DNA from 2 places in the Sporosarcina sp. P19 genome. Region 1 is predicted to be linked to the other one. Evidence: riboswitches for the same ligand, from Rfam matches in the RefSeq annotation. Region 1 holds a riboswitch; the other holds the start of a gene.
The links. Region 1 has a riboswitch for cobalamin ahead of CSV74_RS12340 (ABC transporter substrate-binding protein). Riboswitches for the same ligand answer to the same signal wherever they lie in the genome.
Positions count from the first base shown of each region.

Region 2: linked by a shared signal. The riboswitch ahead of CSV74_RS09450 (hypothetical protein) and the one ahead of CSV74_RS12340 (ABC transporter substrate-binding protein) in region 1 are both predicted to bind cobalamin.

Region 1 is NZ_PDYR01000011.1:93,184-103,191, forward strand. Features, by position in the region: gene CSV74_RS12305 (YwgA family protein) at 1-133, shown strand, start outside; gene CSV74_RS12310 (2-hydroxymuconate tautomerase) at 182-367, opposite strand; gene CSV74_RS12315 (YwhD family protein) at 435-953, shown strand; gene CSV74_RS12320 (hypothetical protein) at 1,240-1,479, opposite strand; gene CSV74_RS12325 (transglycosylase domain-containing protein) at 1,505-3,559, opposite strand; gene CSV74_RS12330 (YwiB family protein) at 3,718-4,134, shown strand; gene argS (arginine--tRNA ligase) at 4,131-5,798, shown strand; cobalamin riboswitch at 6,393-6,519, shown strand; gene CSV74_RS12340 (ABC transporter substrate-binding protein) at 6,660-7,646, shown strand; gene CSV74_RS12345 (FecCD family ABC transporter permease) at 7,639-8,631, shown strand; gene CSV74_RS12350 (adenosylcobinamide amidohydrolase) at 8,634-10,008, shown strand, end outside.
Region 2 is NZ_PDYR01000007.1:92,522-102,529, forward strand. Features, by position in the region: gene CSV74_RS09420 (DEAD/DEAH box helicase) at 1-921, shown strand, start outside; gene CSV74_RS09425 (YqhG family protein) at 935-1,714, shown strand; gene CSV74_RS09430 (response regulator transcription factor) at 1,821-2,510, shown strand; gene CSV74_RS09435 (sensor histidine kinase) at 2,507-3,511, shown strand; gene CSV74_RS09440 (ABC transporter ATP-binding protein) at 3,615-4,376, shown strand; gene CSV74_RS09445 (ABC transporter permease) at 4,366-6,309, shown strand; gene CSV74_RS09450 (hypothetical protein) at 6,358-6,579, opposite strand; cobalamin riboswitch at 6,830-7,020, opposite strand; gene CSV74_RS09455 (MATE family efflux transporter) at 7,170-8,516, opposite strand; gene CSV74_RS09460 (GNAT family N-acetyltransferase) at 8,513-8,977, opposite strand; gene CSV74_RS09465 (TetR/AcrR family transcriptional regulator) at 9,040-9,600, opposite strand; gene CSV74_RS16920 (NAD(P)H-binding protein) at 9,801-10,008, shown strand, end outside.

The DNA of each region.
Region 1 (10,008 bases):
TTTCGATCAGCTCGATAAAGAGGATCAAATTGCTAAAGTACGTATCGTGAAAAACAAACTAAACTTTACTGATCAAGAAATGGATCAAGCATTTGCCTTCATTGAAGAGATGCAAGTGAGTTCAGTCAGCTGAATGAATTAAGTAAAAAGGATTCTCGCGATGAGAATCCTTTTGCCGATTTTACTGCTCACTCATAAGTTTACCTTCTTTAAAAAGATGGTTTTTTGGCATTTCTTCAATGAAAACTGTTACGCTATCAGTAGTAGCACCAGTCGTTTCCACAACGGCTTGCGTAACTTTTTCACAGAGTGCACGTTTTTGGTCGTCAGTGCGGCCTTCAAGCATTTTTACTGTGACGTATGGCATTTTATTTCCTCCTTAGCAGAAAATTCAGGTATAGTACATATAATAACAGAGACGGAGGGCGATTTACATGGCAAGTGAGCAAAATTCAAAACCAAAGTTAGGCTTTACGATAATTAAAAATGATCCCACAGATGGACATAAAGGGTTTGGCATAGGTTCGTTGTCGCTCGAAAACATTTCGCCTGTGATCATCGATGTAGAAGCGGGTACAGCACAAGTGGAAATGGGTGCTATGCATGCCCGTAGTGATACAGAACGAGGAATCAAATTCACCACGGACAGAAAAGATTCTGAAGGCGGTAAACCATACTGGCTCGTTTGGGTGACAATTGATTATCGTGAGGAAGGTCCATATTATGCAGGAATCACAGCGTGTGAAATGGTCGTCAATCGCGAAAAGAGACGAGGCTATAAGTTGCTCGCAGACCACGTCAACCGCATGGACAAATCAATGAAACGTCAAATTATTGTAGACGATATGGACGATCGTTCAAAGAAAATTCTAAAAGACTTTCTAAAGTCGCATAACGCAGAGCTTTGGGAACGTAGTACACCTGAATTACACGAAGGTTTGCGCACAGAGTAAGACGTTATACGGCATAATTGAAAAGTACAATTCTCATCAAATACGTCAAAAATGTGACAATTTGCATAACGTACTCTTTGAGGTTGAATGTCTGCAACAAAGGAAGTAAACTAAATATACAGCTTTGCGCTGTAATCTAGGACACCCGCTATGTAGACAGTCGTTTGATGAAACCACAAACCCAAGCAGTGCGGATTCATTCGATCACTGCATAACGGTCAAAAAAGCCTCGCTCTCCGCGGATACGGAGAACGAGGCTTTTTTATTGGGGTTTGAGGGGTGGAATCTAGTTGTGGCGCTCATACTTTGCGGCTGCGCGCTCAATGTTGGCGTTCGAGCGCTCATAGTTTGTCGCTATCCGCTCTATCATGAGCCTATTCCGCTCATACATCAACGCTACCCGCTCTATTGCGACCGTCATCCGCTCAATCATTCCGGCTATCCGCTCTATACGAGCGTACACCCGCTCATACTTTGAAGCTATCCGCTCAAAGCCAGCAGCCAACCGCTCATACCAGCCCACCAACCGCTCATAACCCAAAACTCACCAATCACTCAAAAAACGAAAACGGGAACAATTCCATTTTAGAATTTTCCTCTTCTCCCGAATGCTGTTCTCTCAACGAGCGATCCGTACATAACTTCTGCGGTACGTCTTTATCCTTCACGTAGATCAATCGTTGCTTCGCACATTCATTGACTGCAATTCCACCAGTTTCGATATCTACAATGACACCTTGCACGCCAGAAGGGGGGAGGAATGGTTGTGGCGCTGTACCCTCATGTGCCGCTTCCATAAAATCAATCCACACTTTTTTCGAGACAGTTTTATCTTCCAAATTCTCGAGTTGCTTGCCGCGGTCGAACCCTGTCCAAATTCCAGCTGTTAATGTGGGCGAGAATCCAATCAAATACTGATCCGATATCGTCGTTCCGGACTTTGCAGCATAAGGCCGTGATTGTTTCGGACGCATGGATAGGCCTGTAGAGGTTAAATAATCATTAAAGACGGGGTCGAACATCCCTGTCATCAAATGTGTCAGCACAAACGCGTCTTGTTCCGACATTGCTTGCTTCGGTTTCTTCGAAGGGTGCTCATAGACCAGTTTTCCGTTCGCATCCGTAATCGATAGAATCATTTGGGGCTCAACCTGTTTCCCTTCTGACGCAATGCGATTATACGCTGTCGTCATCTCGAACAGCGTCAAGTCGGAAGTTCCTAGAGCAACTGCAGGCGATTCGGGAAACGTGACGTCGATACCGAGTCGTTGCGCCATTTTCGTGTACGGCTTGTAACCCACTTGCTCAAGCGTCTTGACTGCATAAATATTATCCGAAATCGCAATCGCCTGTGCCAATGAAATCGGCTTCGCCGCAAACTCCCCGTTAATATTGCTTGGTTCATATGTCGAACGACCGTCATCATACGTAAACAGCGTTTTTTCAGCTGTCATGAACGTTAAAGGATTCATCCCTTTTTCTAGCGCTGCCGCATAGAGGATCGGCTTCATCGCAGACCCTGGCTGACGCTTCGCTTGAGTCACCCGGTTGAAGGAGCTATCGCCAAAATCCACACCGCCTATCATCGACGTAACAAAACCTGTATCTGCGGCCATTGAAATGAATCCAACTTGCAGATCATTTTCAGGCATTGCTTGTTTAATTGCTTGTTCCGCCGCTTGCTGGTGCTGTTGATTCAGCGTCGTTCGGATTTGCCAGCCACCTTCCGCTGGTGCTCGACCTTTCGAAGCGAGAATGTCTTCTGCTTGTTGCCACGCAGCATCCAAAAAGTAAGGTGCCACTTGCTTCATATCTTTCCAACTATCTGTCTTGAGTACAATTTCCTCTTCTATTGCTCGTTCTTTCTGTTCAGTAGAAATATAGTCATAGCGCTCCATTTGATTCAGTACGAGCAATTGACGGTCACGTGAATTTTCAGGATGATCAAGTGGTGAATAAATGGAAGGGCCTTTTGCGATCGCCGCAATCGTAGCCGCTTCCTCTAATGTCAGGTCTTTCGCGGCTTTTGAGAAATAAAACCGGCTCGCCGCTTCCACTCCGTACATTCCGTGACCGAAGTAGACGGTATTTAAATAACCTTCCAAAATCGTATCCTTGTCATAGAAGATTTCCAGTCGATAGGCAAACAGCGCTTCATGGAGTTTCCGTGACCAAGACTTTTCGTGCGTCAAATACAGATTTCGCGCATATTGCATAGTAATCGTACTCGCTCCCTGTGCCTTACTCATCGTTTTGACATCCTTAAGAACTGCACCCGCAATCCGTTTATAATCAAATCCATTATGCGAATAAAATTGCTTATCTTCCGTTGCAACGAAGGCATCCGAAAGATAAGGCGACATATCAGACAGCTTCATCCAATAACGTCGATGTTGTGAAAAATGATCTCCAATCTGATGTCCACTATGATCAAGGAACAAGGAAGCCTTTGGTACGCTCAATGAAGGGGCACCAAGTACTTGAGCATATATTCGAAGGGCGATTAAGACAGTTAGGATTGCGGCTATTGACGTGATCGACAGAGATAATACAATCTTTTTCCATTTTTTACGATTTGTAGACTTTATATAATCGGTACGTTTCATTGCGCATCACATCCCGTTCCATTCAGTATCTTTTGACAGTATGGTACGGTTATGGACGGATTAAACGGTTCGTAGGAAAAGTTTAGATGTGTAACATTGAAACTAATGCCAGAAGAAGTGTATAATGAGTGAATCTATTTACTTAAGGCGGTGAACGAATGGAAGCGCCAAAAATGGAAGTTCAGCTCCGTTCCGTTATTCAACATCCAGACCAGCAAGCAGAAACGCATACGATGCAGGCAACTGGAGAACTCATTGAGAAAAAAGGACAGGCTTACTTATTGTTTGAAGAACGAACAGAAGGAATGCCATCAGTCCGAACGACCGTGAAATTACATGCCGATGATGCCTTCATCATGCGTAAGGGCGGCGTACAGATGCGATTGCCTTTCAGACAGGACGATGTCCGTTTCGGTACGTACGGTAATGGTCCTGCCGTTATGGATTTAGCCGTTCATACCAATCAACTGGAGTGGGTACCAGGACGCTTTACAGTAGCGTACGACTTACATTCAGACGAAAGTTTATTAGGGAAATACCATTTGACAATAACCTACTCGGAGGTAACACAATGAATGCAGTAGAGCAGATTCAACATGAAATTAAAGTAGCATTGCACGAAGCGATTGAAAAAGCACAATTAGTAGAAGGTGCAGAAATTCCGGAAATTAAACTGGAATCACCAAGAAGTAAAGAGAACGGTGACTATGCAGCGAATATCGCCATGCAGTTGACGAAACTAGCAAAAAAGCCACCACGGGCAATCGCGGAAAGTATTTTGGAGCACCTCGATACGACGAACACAGCAATTGACTCCATTGAAATCGCTGGACCTGGCTTCCTCAATATTCGCTTGAAAACAGACAGCCTTGGAAATATCGTGAAGACCGTCCTTGATCAAGGAGCTGACTACGGACGTTCCGACAGTGGACAACAACAAAAAATTCAAGTTGAATTCGTCTCAGCGAACCCAACAGGCGACTTGCACTTAGGGCACGCACGCGGAGCTTCGCTAGGCGATTCATTATGTAATATTCTCGATAAAGCAGGCTATGACGTAGCGCGCGAATACTATATAAACGATGCAGGTAATCAAATAAACAACTTGGCGTTATCTATAGACGTTCGTTATTTCGAAGCGCTTGGATTGGAAAAAGAAATGCCTGAAGATGGCTATCGTGGTGCAGATATTATCACGATCGCAAAAGGCCTGGTCGAACAATACGGCGACAAGTATGTCGATGTTCCAGAAGAAGAGCGACTGGCATTTTTCCGTGAGCACGGCTTGAATATCGAACTGGATAAACTGAAGAAAGACTTGGCGGACTTCCGCGTTCATTTTGATAACTGGTTCTCAGAGACGTCCCTATATAACAACGGCAAGATTGAAGTCGCACTTAATAAACTTCGTGAAAACGGCCATGTCTTTGAAGAAGACGGTGCCACTTGGTTCCGCTCCACTACATTTGGTGACGACAAAGACCGTGTACTAATCAAACAAGACGGTTCATTCACATACTTAACACCGGACATCGCGTATCACCAAGACAAATTGAGTCGCGGATTCGATAAACTCATCAATATTTGGGGAGCAGACCACCACGGATATATTCCACGTATGAAAGCGGCAATCCAAGCACTTGGCTATGACCGCGATACGCTCGAAGTAGAAGTGGCGCAAATGGTTCAGCTCTATAAAGACGGAGAAAAATTCAAGATGAGCAAGCGGACAGGCAAAGCAGTCACACTGCGTGAACTCGTAGAAGAAGTCGGCTTAGACGCTGTACGTTATTTCTTTGCGATGCGCTCAGGCGATGCACAAATGGACTTCGATCTAGATTTGGCAGTATCCAAATCCAATGAAAACCCTGTCTATTACGCACAATATGCACACGCACGTATTTGCTCGATTCTACGTCAGGCAAAAGAACAGAACGTAGAAGCGTCAACAGAGAACGTCACGTTATTGCAAGATGAAAAAGAGCTAGAGCTACTGAAGAAGCTCGGAGACTTCCCGAAACTAATCAGCGACTCGGCACGCATGCGCGCACCGCATCGTGTAACAACATATATCCAGGAACTAGCAGCTACATTCCATAGTTTCTACAACGCTAACAAGGTGCTTGATCCGGAAAATAAAGATCTTTCCGAAGCACGTTTGGCTTTGATTACAGCGACTAAAACGACGATTGCGAACGCGTTGAAATTAGTTGGCGTGCAAGCACCTGAAAGAATGTAATATATCAAAAAAGGCCAAGCAGATCGACTGCTTGGCCTTTTCTTTGTGAATGGGAAAGGGGAAAGCAACGTTTCGCTGCGTTCCAGGCGGACGCGTTCGGGAGGGGTCTCACCTGATATCCTCCCCGGGTCGCCGCCTCAAGTACAAAGATGTGCTCCTAACGCTTCGCTTTTACTCGCAAAAGCCGTCCTCCGTAACGGCTCTCACTTCGCTTCACTAGTGTTTCTTTCTTGAGTTAGAGAATGAAGTTCAAGAGCTTACGGGTGATTATGTTGTGAGGTCGGGAGGAAAAGGCAAAGTTTCGCTTCGTAATTCTTTGGTTTAAAAAGTTCCAATGACGCTAGACACATCAACAACTTAAAAGCGGTTCAACCTGCCAACACAACGAAAAGTAGGGAGTGAGGCGGAAGCAGGGGGCGACTCCCAGAGGATCAGGTCGACAGATGAGACAACCAAAGAGAGTGCAACGAACTGGTTGGCTCATCGCGGCCCCTCAGGAAAGCGTCCCCCTGCTGGAGCCTCACTCCCATGCCCCACTCAATCTCCTCCTATCCCCTGTACAACCAACGCTATTATCGCTATAATAAGTCATAATTACATATCTTCTAAAAAGGTTCTCAAAACTTGAGATGAAAAGCGAAATCGGTTCAAATCCGATGCGGTCCCGCCACTGTATGTGCCATGCACAAGCCAGGTCACCTGCCTTTTTAGAAAATGAAGTTCCGCAGCAACCTACGAGGATAGGTACAGTGGAAGAAATCACGTATTGATTTCATCCCGCCTAATCCTTCGAACTATCGAAGGTTTTTTTCATGTCTGCGGCTTGCGTAATGCAACACACATATTAAAGGAGGAACACACATGAAGAAGTTTTGGCAACTGATGCTGACGGCAATGCTTGCGGTACTACTACTCGCAGCATGCGGAAGTGACAGTAAAAAAGAAGAAACACCAGCAGATGAAAAACAAGCTGGCGAAGAAACGAACACAGAACAACAATCGACGGATACAACGAGTTATCCATACACCCTGACAGACGCGGCTGGCAAAGAACTTACATTTGAACAAGCGCCGGAAACTGTAATTTCATTAGTTCCAAGCAATACGGAAATTTTATTCGGTATTGATGCAGGAGATCAAGTCATTGCAGTAACAGAAAACGATGACTACCCTAAGGAAGTAACGGAGCTTGATACAGTAGGGGACTTTACGGTCAACGTGGAAAAAGTCATTTCATTGGAGCCGGAAGCAGTATTTGCACATGAAATGATGATGGGTTCAAGTGAAGAAGGATTGAATCAAATTCGTGACGCAGGCATCCCTGTGATCGTCGTACCAAATGCTGAGACATTTGACGAGACATATGAAACAATTGAACTGATTGGTGCAGTCATGGACAAAAATGTGGAAGCGAATCAAATCGTCGAAGATATGAAAACAAAAGTTGCGGATATTGAAAAGAAAGCAGCAGACATTACAGACAAGAAGCGCGTGTTTGTTGAAAACTCCGATGCACCTGAAATTTATACGCCAGGAAAGGGAACATTCCCACAGCAATTTTTAGATATGATAAACGCTGAAAACATCGTGACAGAAGAGGGCTGGATTATGATCAGTCCTGAAAAGATTGTAGATGAAAATCCGGATGTAATTTTGGCTATGTATAGTTATATTCCAAACGTCGTAGAAAACATTAAAACTCGTGACGGGTTCGATGCGGTTACTGCGATCAAAGAAGATCAAGTCATTCAATTGGATGAAGATATTACAAGCCGTACAGGTCCACGTTTAGCTGACGGATTAGAATTGTTTGCAAAAGCAGTCTATCCTGAGGTATTCGGTGAATAAAACCGCTCTCGCCTATGTCGTGTCGATTGCCACGTTGCTTGTGGCAATCTGGCTCGGCGTATCGATCGGTACAGTGAAAATACCAATAGAGACGCTATGGAATCAATCGGACGCGACCGCAAGTAATATTTTGTGGAAGATCCGTATGCCTCGTGTGTTGCTGGCGGGAATCGTCGGTGCCTCACTGGCTATTTCAGGAGCCGCTTTCCAAGGGCTGTTGAAAAACCCATTAGCTGATCCTTACACCCTCGGAGTGTCATCCGGTGCCTCTGTCGGCGCCGTGATCACACTCTTTTTTGGTATTTCTCTACCGGTTCTTGGCGCATTCACCTTACCTGTATTTAGTATGGTCGGTGCTGCAGTGACGATGTTTCTAGTGATCGGTTTTGCCCGTCTCGTCGATCGATCAATGAAAATGGAAACGATTATTTTGACAGGCATTATTTTCGGTTCGTTTCTTGGCTCCGTGCTGTCGCTGATGATCGCGTTAACGCAAGAAGAACTCCGTCAGATCGTGGGTTGGCTGCTTGGTAGCGTATCCATGCGCGGATGGAATTATATTCTAATGGTACTGCCGTTTTTCATCATCGGCTCATTCATGCTGTGGCTCAATCGTCGCGAATTGAACGCTTTATTATTCGGTGAAGAACGCGCGCATCATCTTGGGGTCAATGTCAAACAGCGTAAATTAATGATTTTGCTTGGCGGTTCGGTATTAACCGGTTCTGCTGTTGCTGTGTCTGGGACAATCGGCTTCGTGGGCCTAGTTGTCCCTCATATGACACGTATGCTATGGGGCTCTGATCACCGTCACGTGTTGCCGTTATCATTATTCAACGGTGCCTCATTATTAATCATTTGCGATCTCGTCGCACGAACGGTTATTTCGCCGGCTGAATTACCGGTCGGCGTCATTACAGCATTCATTGGCGCTCCGGTGTTTGCTTACATCTTTTACAAACAACGTAGAAAAGGAGCGATGTGAAGATGTTGCAAGTGGAGAACTTATCAGGAGGCTACGGCAAAGAACCGATTGTGCGAAATGTGTCGTTCCACGTGGAAAAAGGAGAAGTTCTTGGGATTTTAGGGCCGAATGGTAGCGGAAAGTCAACCTTACTGAAAATCATTTCGGGTATTTTGCCGAAACAAAGCGGCAAGGTAATGATTGCAGGAAAACCTTCTGGCGCATATAGCCAAAAGCAATTCGCGCAGCAAGTAGCCGTCTTGCCACAGCTTCATGCCCATGCTTTTTCCCATAGCGTGAAAGACACCGTCGCTCTCGGTCGTTATCCGTATCAGTCAGGGATTTTCTCGAGCTGGTCGGAGCTGGACGAGCAAGCGGTGCAGGAAGCGATGAACCATACAGGTGTCACGCGATATGAAAATACCGCCATTGAATTATTATCTGGAGGCGAGCAACAACGCGTATTCGTTGCGCAAGCACTCGCCCAGCAAGCACCTATTTTATTATTGGATGAACCAACGAATCATCTAGACATTGCGCATCAGCAGCAATTGCTCGATACGATCCGCAATCAAGCGAGACAGAAGGGGATCACGGTCATTTCAGTATTTCACGACATCAATCTGGCCGCTCTTTATTGCGATCGCCTGCTGCTGTTGAAGAACGGGGAAGTAGCATCAATGGGTGTACCGCAAGACGTTGTACTCGAGTCAGAGATTCATCATGTGTACAATGCGCGTGTCAAAACGCAACCCCATCCTGAAATGCCAAAGCCTCAAATGACGCTATTGCCGAACTTGCAAGAAAAGGTAGAACAGTTTTGTGTAAAGAAAGCGGACGTAATGATTCAAGAAGATCATGTCTTGTTGCAATCAAGCCAACCGTTGAAGACGATTTCTTCCGCTGTCCATAATGCAGGACTTGGTTGGTATCGGACGTTCGTCAATCGAGGTGTGCGTGCGGATTATATGATCGATGATGTCCAACGCGAGAATACGGAATACTTGCGAGCTCTTGGTTATCATCTGACAGATACAGTCGCGATGATGACTGCCGTTAGTCCTGAGCACGTTGAAGTAGAAGAGTACGAAGGAGAATTTGGCTCGATTGTCGTGGCGGTGACAGCAGGTGTCGGAAACGCAGTGGACGTTTCGAAGTCCTGGCAACGTGAAGATATTCCTTACATCGGGACGATCAACACATGGGTATTCATTAACGGCGAATTAAGTGAAGAAGCTTTCGTCCAAGCATTGATTACTGCAACAGAAGCGAAAGTGAAAGCACTGCAGGATGAGCAAGTAAAGGATCTTGAATCCGGCACGGTCGCTACAGGTACTTCGACAGACAGCTTGTTGATCGCATCGACACAGCAAGGAGAATACTTGCCATATGCCGGAC
Region 2 (10,008 bases), on a different contig from region 1:
ATTCAAAATGATACGTTTGAATTGTTTTATTTAGTGACGTTACTTAAACAAGGTCATTTAGGAAACTATGATGAATTTTCTTCAGTGTTTTCCGCTAAAAATCGTGATGAAGAACGTGATAGTTATTTAAAAGAACTAGTCAGCCAAGTTATGGTACGAAACAGGCGACAGGACACGGGTGTGGAATGGTCCACACGGAAAGTTCATACAATTCCTATCACTTTCACGGACCATGAAAGACAAGTATACACAGCTATATCCAATCTAAAACATATATCTTCGGTATTTTCAGGTGCATTTTCCACGATGACTTTACAAAGGGAAATGTGCAGCAGCCCCGAGGCAACAATCGGTACATTGAGGAATTTATTGCCAGAATGTAAGCGAGTTGAAGAAATTACACATGTGGAAGAAGTCATTGGACAACTAGAGAAATTATCAATTCATTCAAAAGCAAAAAAGGCCACGGAACTGATCATACAAGCGAATGAAAAAGTAATTATTTTTACTGAGTATCGGATGACACAGTTGTATCTAAGTGATTATCTGTATGCGAATGGCATATCGAATGTCATTTTCAATGGAAAGCTAAGCAAAAGTAGCCGTGAATGGATTAAGCATTTGTTTAAGCAACAAGCACAAGTGCTGATCGCAACAGAATCTGGAGCAGAGGGAATTAACTTGCAATTTTGCCATCACGTCATCAATTACGACCTCCCTTGGAATCCAATGAAATTGGAACAGCGGATTGGACGTGTTCATCGGTTGGGACAAGAACACGACGTACAGATTTATAATCTTGCCGTGAAAGAAACGATTGATGATCATGTGATGAAAGTGCTGCAAGGAAAGATTGAGACATTTGAACAAGTAGTAGGCGAACTAGATGATATTTTGGAAATGAAAGAACGGTCTGTGTGAAGGAGGAGAATTTATGCATTCGACAGAGATCCATACGTACCTTCACAGATTCTTCAAGGAGAATGACTGTGAAATACTTCATGGAAATGAACATTATCTAACCGTGCAACTAACCATCGATATGGATAAAAGAATCATGAACCGCCCTTTTTATTGGAGGTATATAGAGAGCGTCAATGAGATACCGAATCCGGCACAGTTAACGCTAATTACAGATATGCAGCAGTTGCATAATGGGATGAGAGGGGAAGTAATCCACCTTGGGTCACCGCGTCTGCATCAATTATTTCAAGTAACGAAAGAAATGGGACAGTTTGTGAAAATGTATGAGCGTATAGTGGGTACTAACAACCAAGTGGTTCTGACTCCATGGGTTGGTGTAAATTATAAAGTGTCATTCACCAGTCATCAAACGAAGGAGATGTTGTATTCAGTAGGTATCAATTTGATGACGGGGGCAGTCGTCAAAGAGTTCCAGGAAACTATTAGTATGCTGGATTTATCGGACCAATCGTCTGAACAGGTATTTCATTTACCTTATATCATCACACCTGTCCGCGCGCTTGATCGATTAGATGCTGTGATCACACAAGTAATTGAAGGTGAAGATCTAACGTGGGTGGAGGAAGCAGAAAAGAGATGGAGGAAAGACCAGGCGGTACTAGATTATTTCTATGAAGGACAAGAACCTAAACCTGAGTGTTATGAGATGGAGAAGCAGGCAATGGAAGAACGTTTTAAGCCACGGATTTCAGTGGATGTTGTAAATGGTGGCTTATTTTATTTGAAATAGAAATCAAAATAGCGCGCAAGTGAATCTGCTTTCACTTGCGCGCTGTTTTGATTCTGACTGTTTATAGGATAAACTAATAGCAACGAAGAAAAGTGTGGTGAGTTCATTGTTTACAATTATGCTAATCGAAGATGATCAAACATTATTTGAGGAAATAAAAGAACGGTTAACGCAATGGTCTTACTCAGTGGCGGGGATCGGAGATTTTGGAAATGTACTGCAAGAATTCACCGAAATCAAACCTGATCTTGTAATTATAGATATTCAATTACCAAAGTTCGATGGATTCCATTGGTGTCGGATGATTCGAACACATTCGAATGTCCCAATTATTTTTCTGTCTTCGCGGGATCATCCGACTGACATGGTGATGTCGATGCAACTCGGAGCCGATGATTTCGTTCAAAAGCCGTTTCACTTTGACGTATTGATCGCAAAGATTCAAGCGGTTTTACGCCGTGTGTATAACTATAGTATCGATCAGACTTTGGAAATGAAAACGTGGTGTGAAGCCGCTGTAGATTTTGTCAAAGGTACGCTTACCAATGAGAACGGGACTATTGAGTTGACGAAAAACGAAATTTACATCTTAAAAGTATTAATAGAGAGAAAGAATGAAATTGTATCAAGAGAAGAAATCATCACAAGCCTTTGGGATGATGAACGATTTGTCAGCGATAATACGCTGACGGTCAATGTCAACCGTTTACGTAAACGGATCGCAGAGATCGGTTTGGTAGATGTAATCGAAACAAAAGTGGGGCAAGGGTATATGGCGAAGGAAAAGCAATTATGATACGAATATTTCTAAAAGAACGTGTGAGTTGGGTACTGTTCTTCATCTTCTTGCAACTACTCGTTCTAGCAATGGGTTACTTGGACACGAGTATTCCATTCTTGTCTACTGTCTATATAACATTCATATCCTGTTTGTCTTTCGTTATATTTATTGTTATGCGTTATGGAAAAGAAACGAGATTTTATAAATGCTTAGAAACAGTAGAACCGTCATTTGATCTTACTGCAATACCTGAAGCTACCAGTCCTTTCGAAGCCATTTCTTCGGAAAGAATTTCCGGACAAATACACGTGTTTAAAAAACGATTGGATGAATTGCAAATCAGTTTAGAGCAAGAGAAAGATGACATGTTGAATTGGATACATGAAGTGAAAACACCACTGACAACGCTGCAATTAATGATCGAACGAACGGAAGATCCTGTGCTTCGATCACAGTTGATGTTCGAGTGGCTTCGCATCCATTTGTTACTCGACCAGCAACTACATCAAAAGCGTATCCCATTTATCCAGAATGATTTATATATTGAAAAGGTCGATGTACAAAAGTTGTTATTTCAGGAGATAAAATCGTTAAAGCAATGGTGTATGCAAAAGCGGATTGGTTTTAATGTATCATTGGAAGCAGAAAAAGTATTGACCGATGCAAAATGGCTTGGCTTCATTCTAAGGCAATTGCTGACGAATGCGGTGAAATACAGTGAGGATTCGGACATACGTATCCGGTGTACTAGCAAGGGTGGTATCACCACGTTATCGATCGAAGATTTTGGGCAGGGTATTGCTCTGAGGGACTTATCTCGTATATTCGATAAGGGCTTCACTGGAACAGCAAACCATCAAAATCATGCGGCTACAGGAATGGGGCTGTACTTAGCAAAACAAGTAGCAGAATCTCTCTTGATTACGATTAAAGTAGAGTCAACAGTAGGAAAAGGTACGCGGTTCTCTTTGATCTTTGCAAAAGAAAACGAAATGATACGTATAGCGCGTCTGTAAAAGCATGTGACAGTATCGTCACATGCTTTTTCTAATTGTCATATCAAAGACAGGAGAAAAATTTGAACATTGATTAAGATAGAATACACAAGGAGTGATGGATATGGTAATTTTACAAGCAACGAAAATCTATAAAATATATGGCAATAAATTTAATAAACAGGAAGTGTTACGCGCGTTGGACCTTGAAGTACAAAAAGGTGAATTCGTCAGCATCATGGGGGCATCGGGATCGGGCAAAACAACTCTCCTGAACGTCCTTTCATCCATTGATCGCGTTAGCCAGGGAACGATCAGCATAGAAGGGCAGAACCTCAACGATATGAAAGAAAAGCAAATGGCGGAATTCCGAAAACGTCATTTGGGCTTCATCTTTCAGGACTATAACTTACTCGATACGTTAACAGTAAAAGAAAACATACTGCTTCCACTATCGGTGCAGAAAGTATCAAGAAAACTAGCCAATGAAAAATTTCTTGCAGTGGCGGAGGAATTGGGTATTTCCGAAATTGCTACTAAATATCCAAATGAAATTTCAGGTGGTCAAAAGCAAAGAACGTCTGCCGCACGAGCATTTATCCATGATCCAAGCATCATTTTTGCGGATGAACCAACTGGTGCTCTTGATTCAAGAGCGGCATCCGATTTGTTGAACAAACTAAGTGATCTCAATATGAAGAGAAATGCTTCTATCGTCATGGTTACTCATGATCCTCTCGCCGCAAGTTTTAGTGAGCGTGTAGTGTTCATCAAAGATGGACAAATCTACACGCAACTGAATAAAGGAGACCAAACGCGTAACGAATTTTTTAATGACATCATCAAAACGCAAGGTGTGTTGGGTGGTGTGCAACATGACGCTTAATCAGCTGATTTTCCGCAATATCAAGAAAAACCTTAAACATTATTATGTGTATATCTTTGCTTTGGTTTTTAGCGTGGGCTTGTACTTTTCATTTGTAACTCTGCAATTTGATCCAGCATTGGACGATGCAACAGGAGGAGTGAAAGGTGCTGCAGCTATTAAAACAGGTTCAGTTTTTCTAATTGTTATCGTGTCTGTATTCTTGCTATATGCTAACAATCTATTCATTAAACGACGCAGTAAGGAGATTGGATTATTCCAATTGATCGGGATGACGAAAGGAACCGTTTTCCGTATTTTAAGTGTAGAGAATTTCGTGTTATATATCGGCTCTCTCGTTATAGGGATACTCTTAGGATTTTCCATGTCACGATTACTCATGCTCATTCTATTTAAGGTCACTGGTGTAACGGATGTTGCAACTTTACGTTTCTCTTCAGCAGCATTACTTCAAACGCTGATCGTATTTGCAGTAATCTTTGTATTGATTTTGATCATGAATGCGCTATTCATTAAACGACAAAGTATATTATCTTTGTTCCGTGTAACCACCGTAACGCAACAGCGGGTCAAAAAGATGACAGTATTCCAGGCGGTTGTCGGTGTGTTCGGTATTCTACTCATTGTATTCGGCTATTATTTATCATCTCGATTATTCAGTAGTGTGTTCCTAGGCGAACAGCTATTTCTGGTGATGATCATCATACTAGCTTCTGTCGTCATGGGAACGTATTTGTTCTATAAAGGCTCCGTTAGCTTTATCTTTAACCTGATTCGTAAACGTAAAGGAGGATATCTGAACGTTAACGATGTGCTGTCTCTCTCTTCAATTATGTTTCGAATGAAATCGAATTCTCTTCTATTAATGATTATTACATCGGTATCTGCGCTATCCATTGCATTACTTTCTTTAAGTTATATTTCGTATTACTCAGTAGAGAAGTCAGTAGAGCGAACTATTCCGGCCGACTTTACTATTCCTGATACTACGCGTGCAATGGAATTTACACAGGCGCTTGAAAGTGAAAGCATTGCCTATACAGAGACAGCTATCGATCTATTGAATACACCTGTTGATTTATCGAGAGTACTATCTATTGCCGGTGGGGATAGTCAAGATATAAGTTATACCGATACAGAAATGATCGTTATTAGTGATAAAGGATTACCGGAGATAGACGTAGCAGAAAAGGAAGTGCTCTTCGTCAACTCTGATAATTTAACGGAAAACTTCATGAAATTCAAAGAAGATCAGCAAGTCGTTTTCCAAGGCAAAGAGCATGAGTATGATCTAACACTGGAAGGGACAGAAAGGGTAGTTGTTTTGCCCATACGTGTAACCTATGGTTTTGTAGTCGCGGTAGTGGATGATCAAGTGTTCCAGCAGATGAATGTAGATATAGATCCTTCCGTAGAATCCGAATTTACGGAATATCATGGAGTGGATATCGAGAATGAGAATGATCTAGAAAAAGCGAATGATATATTTAATGTGTTGGGAATAAACGACTGGGCAGGACATGAATCGAAGTTTGAGGAAAGAACGAAACAAATGCAAGGTGCAGGCATGATCATGTTCATCGTGGGATTCCTCGGCCTCGCTTTCCTTGTCACTTCTGGCTGTATCTTATACTTTAAACAAATGGACGAAAGTGAAGATGAAAAATCGAACTACACTATTCTTCGTAAACTGGGCTATACACAAACAGATTTGCTAAAAGGGGTTCAACGAAAGCAGTTATTTAATTTCGGTATTCCGTTAGTCGTCGGTCTCTTCCACAGCTATTTCGCGGTGAAATCCGGCTGGTTCTTATTCGGTACTGAAATGCTGGCGCCCACGATTATTGTGATGTTCATATACACAGCGCTTTATTCTATATTTGGCTTGCTTTCCGTATTGAATTATAAGCGTGTGATTAAAGATTCTTTATAACATAGTAACACCCCTGACACATTAAGGTCAGGGGTGTTTTATTACGAATTAGTTACTACCTACTAATTCAGCAACTACGATTTGATATGCTTTATCTAAATTAGCTAGTTGTTTGCTTTTTTCTGCAGAGTCATTTGAAGTGTCTTCAGCAATTTGTTTCTTTACATTTTCCACTAGTATAGGAAGGGGAGTAGAGTGAGTGCTCACTCGATCCGACATCAATGTGTCCTTTAATAAGTTTGTAAAATCATCAATTGTTTGATTGTGCATAATTCATTCTCCTCATCGTGTTTGTATGGATTCGTTGACATAAAAAACATCCTTCCGGTAAATACCTGGAAGAATGTTAAGTGGGAAGCCGTGACGAATTAAACGGTTCGGCAGGAAATACACATATGCTGGATCGATAGAAACTATATCGAAGCCACCTAATGAATGTCCTGATTCCGTTTTTTCGTACGTCGGCTTGTGTGTAATTTTTCATAAGCCGCACTTGACACCTCCTATCCGCGTAGGGTATTGGTGTGTACTGATCTAGGCAGGTCTCCTGGCTCGTCTTCAACGTATAATTCACCTTCCCATTTCCCTCACGGTGAAACAGTGGTAACGAATTATACTCCAACTCACAGTTGCGGGACAGCATCGGCTTTTCACCGATTTCCCTTTTAAGCGTTTAAGAAAAATAAACGCACCTATCTCTAACACGATATTCAGTTGCTCTTTCAGTATAGCACTCTTATTGATGAAAGGAACAAAAATAGTGCAACATTCTCTACTACAACACGTACTCACACTAATTCTATGGAACGCGCTGCTTAGAACAATGATTTATGTTTCTGTACTGTTCTATAGACCAACGCCTAGCCGATTAACGAATGTCGAGTAGCGTTCCTTTGATATAAATACACGCCAATAAATACGACAAGCTCAGAAGCGGGAATGGATAACCAAATACCATTCAATCCGAAGATGCGTGGCAAGATCATCAAGAAAATCAACATGACGATGATTTCACGTGAAGCGGTGATCCAAGTGGCCATCCGTACATTGCCGACAGATTGATAATAAGTCATCATGACAAAATTCGTACCTGTGAACAAATAGGCAAAGAAGAATAGATTAATTCCAGTAGTAGCCAAATCCCTGACGGCTTGTGTGAAGTCTCCGAAAATAGACACGATAGGGCCTGCTGCAAACTGTCCGACAAGGAAGAACACAGCACCCGCGATGACCACTGTGAGAGTGGCCTTTTTAACGGTTTCCTTCATCCTTATACGGTTACCAGAGCCTTGATAATAACTGATCAGCGGCTGAATGGCACCACCCATCCCGAGGAATAGCATAAGCATGACACTGTGCACATAGTTTAAAATAGAGAATGCCGCAACACCTTCTGTACCGGCCATCCGTTCGAACGCAATATTATGTGTAATGGTAAAGAAGGAAATTCCCAACTCGGAAAGGAAGCTCGGAAATCCGATGAAAAGAATGGCTAGGAACAGCTTTTTATTGAACTTTAAGCGAATCAATTTTAAGTTATTGTTTTTCTTAAAGAAGTGGGCGAGTAGTACTAACATGCCCATAAAGGATGCAATAATTGTAGCGGTTGCAGCACCGGCAACACCGTAATCCAAAATGAATAAGAACACATAATTCAAGATGATGTTGACGACCGACGTCACAATTAACCCAGCCATCGAAAGGTTCGGTGCACCATCGTTACGTACGAAAATACTAAATGTGTTTTCTATAGTAAAGATAAAGCCAAACAGTAATATCACAAATAAATATTGCGATACATATGGAAATGTAGTGGTATTCGCTCCAAGTGCGTATGCTAGCGAATCCCTAAAAATAAAGGCGGTTAAGCCTAATATAATGGTGAATAAGAAAATGGAAATGATTGCATGTGTGAAAATCGAACGAGCTTTAAGCACATCTTTAGCACCCATTGCCATCGAGTATTTTGTGGCGGCACCTATACCAATCCATAAGGAAATAGCAAAAAATATGGTATAAACGGGAGCCGAAATTCCGACTCCCGCCAATGCTTCTGCACCCAATCGATTACCGACCATGATACCATCCGCCACAATATTGATTGCCATCAGCAACATACCGACAGTTGACGGTATTAAATAACGTAAAAAGATACGTCCTACTGGCTCAGTATCCAATTTATTGAACTTGGGTGAAGAAGAACTCATTGCACAGGGCTCCTTTGAAGATCAAGTTCCATGATGAGACAAGGGAATTCACCTACATCATCAATTTTACCATTTAACTTAAAACCGAATTTTTCATATAAATGCTGTGCGGCTTTATTACTTGGATAAATACTTAAATATATCTTGTTGCATTGATACTTTTCTTCCATTCTCGTAAGTAGAAGTTTAAGAAATCTGCTAGCATAACCTTTGCCTTGGTGATGCTGATCTATCATAAAGCGATCAAGCCATACGTTGCCATCTGCTTCACGTCCATGCATAGCATAGCCGACTAATTCCTCTCCATCATATAATCCAATGGACTTCCATTCTGGTTCGAATTGAGATTGTGCTAGTGAAAATGAATTGCTTTCAATAAAGTTCTTTTGGTTTTCGTGTACGGATAAATAGGCAACATCCTGCCAATTTTCATTCGTTACCTCACATGCGTGGAGGCTCATAATTCCATCTCGCTTTCATTTTTTTGTAAAACAGTAAAACTTCTTTTGTTTTATTAGTTTATTTAGTCATCACTTTTCTTAATAAATCCGAACAACAGGATATCAACAATGGAATCCAATGCTTCGGTTACCGTCATACGATTTTCGTAGAAAAACTTTCGATCAAGTGTAGAGTTGGTTGCATCTATAATCAACTTCATAAGTAACTCTACGTTTTGATCTGCAATGATCCCTTCATGAATTCCTTGTTCAATTAATTCACGAAGTTCATCCCATTCATGAAGTGCAGCGTGTACTCGCTCCCATTGTTGGGGATGTGTTTTTCTCATTTGATCAAGTATTTGCCAGTTATAAAAGTCATTGTATTTCGGTATGACCGTAATGACTTTCTTAATCTTATCGACAAGATGTAGTTCATCGTCTTTCATAATGATATCGGTTTTTTCGTCGAACTCCTGTAATGTCGAGTCGATCATCGCATCTAAAATTTCCGTTTTCGAAGAAAAGTGTTCGTATAATGTCCGTTTGCTGATACCTAGTCTTTTGGCTAGATCATCCATCGTAAACTTCATACTTTTTTCATGAACTTCTTCGAGGAAAGCTTTCATAATACGTGCTTTCATTTATCGTACCCCTATCCGTATATACCGAATGAAAACTAAAAAAACATATACAGTTTTCATCGTTCTTATCTAGTATAAGTACTTTTAATATAAAAAGCAAAGACCGCTGCTTAAAAACAATATTATTTAATTAGATAGGCTTATAAACTCCTTATACAGGGTAGTTTTACTGTACACGTACGAGAGAGGGTGGGGGTTGTATGGGAGAAGGGAAATTGGTTGTAGCCGTTGCGGGTGCTAGTGGATATATAGGCAATAATCTATTGAAAAAGCTAAAAGGAAAAGCAAAAGTTATTGGTCTGTCACGAAATGGAGATCGGCGGGAGAATACGGAAGACGTTGAGTGGCGGTCTTGTGATCTGTTTTCTATGAAAGATGCTGAGAAGAGCTTGGCTGGTGCGGACATTG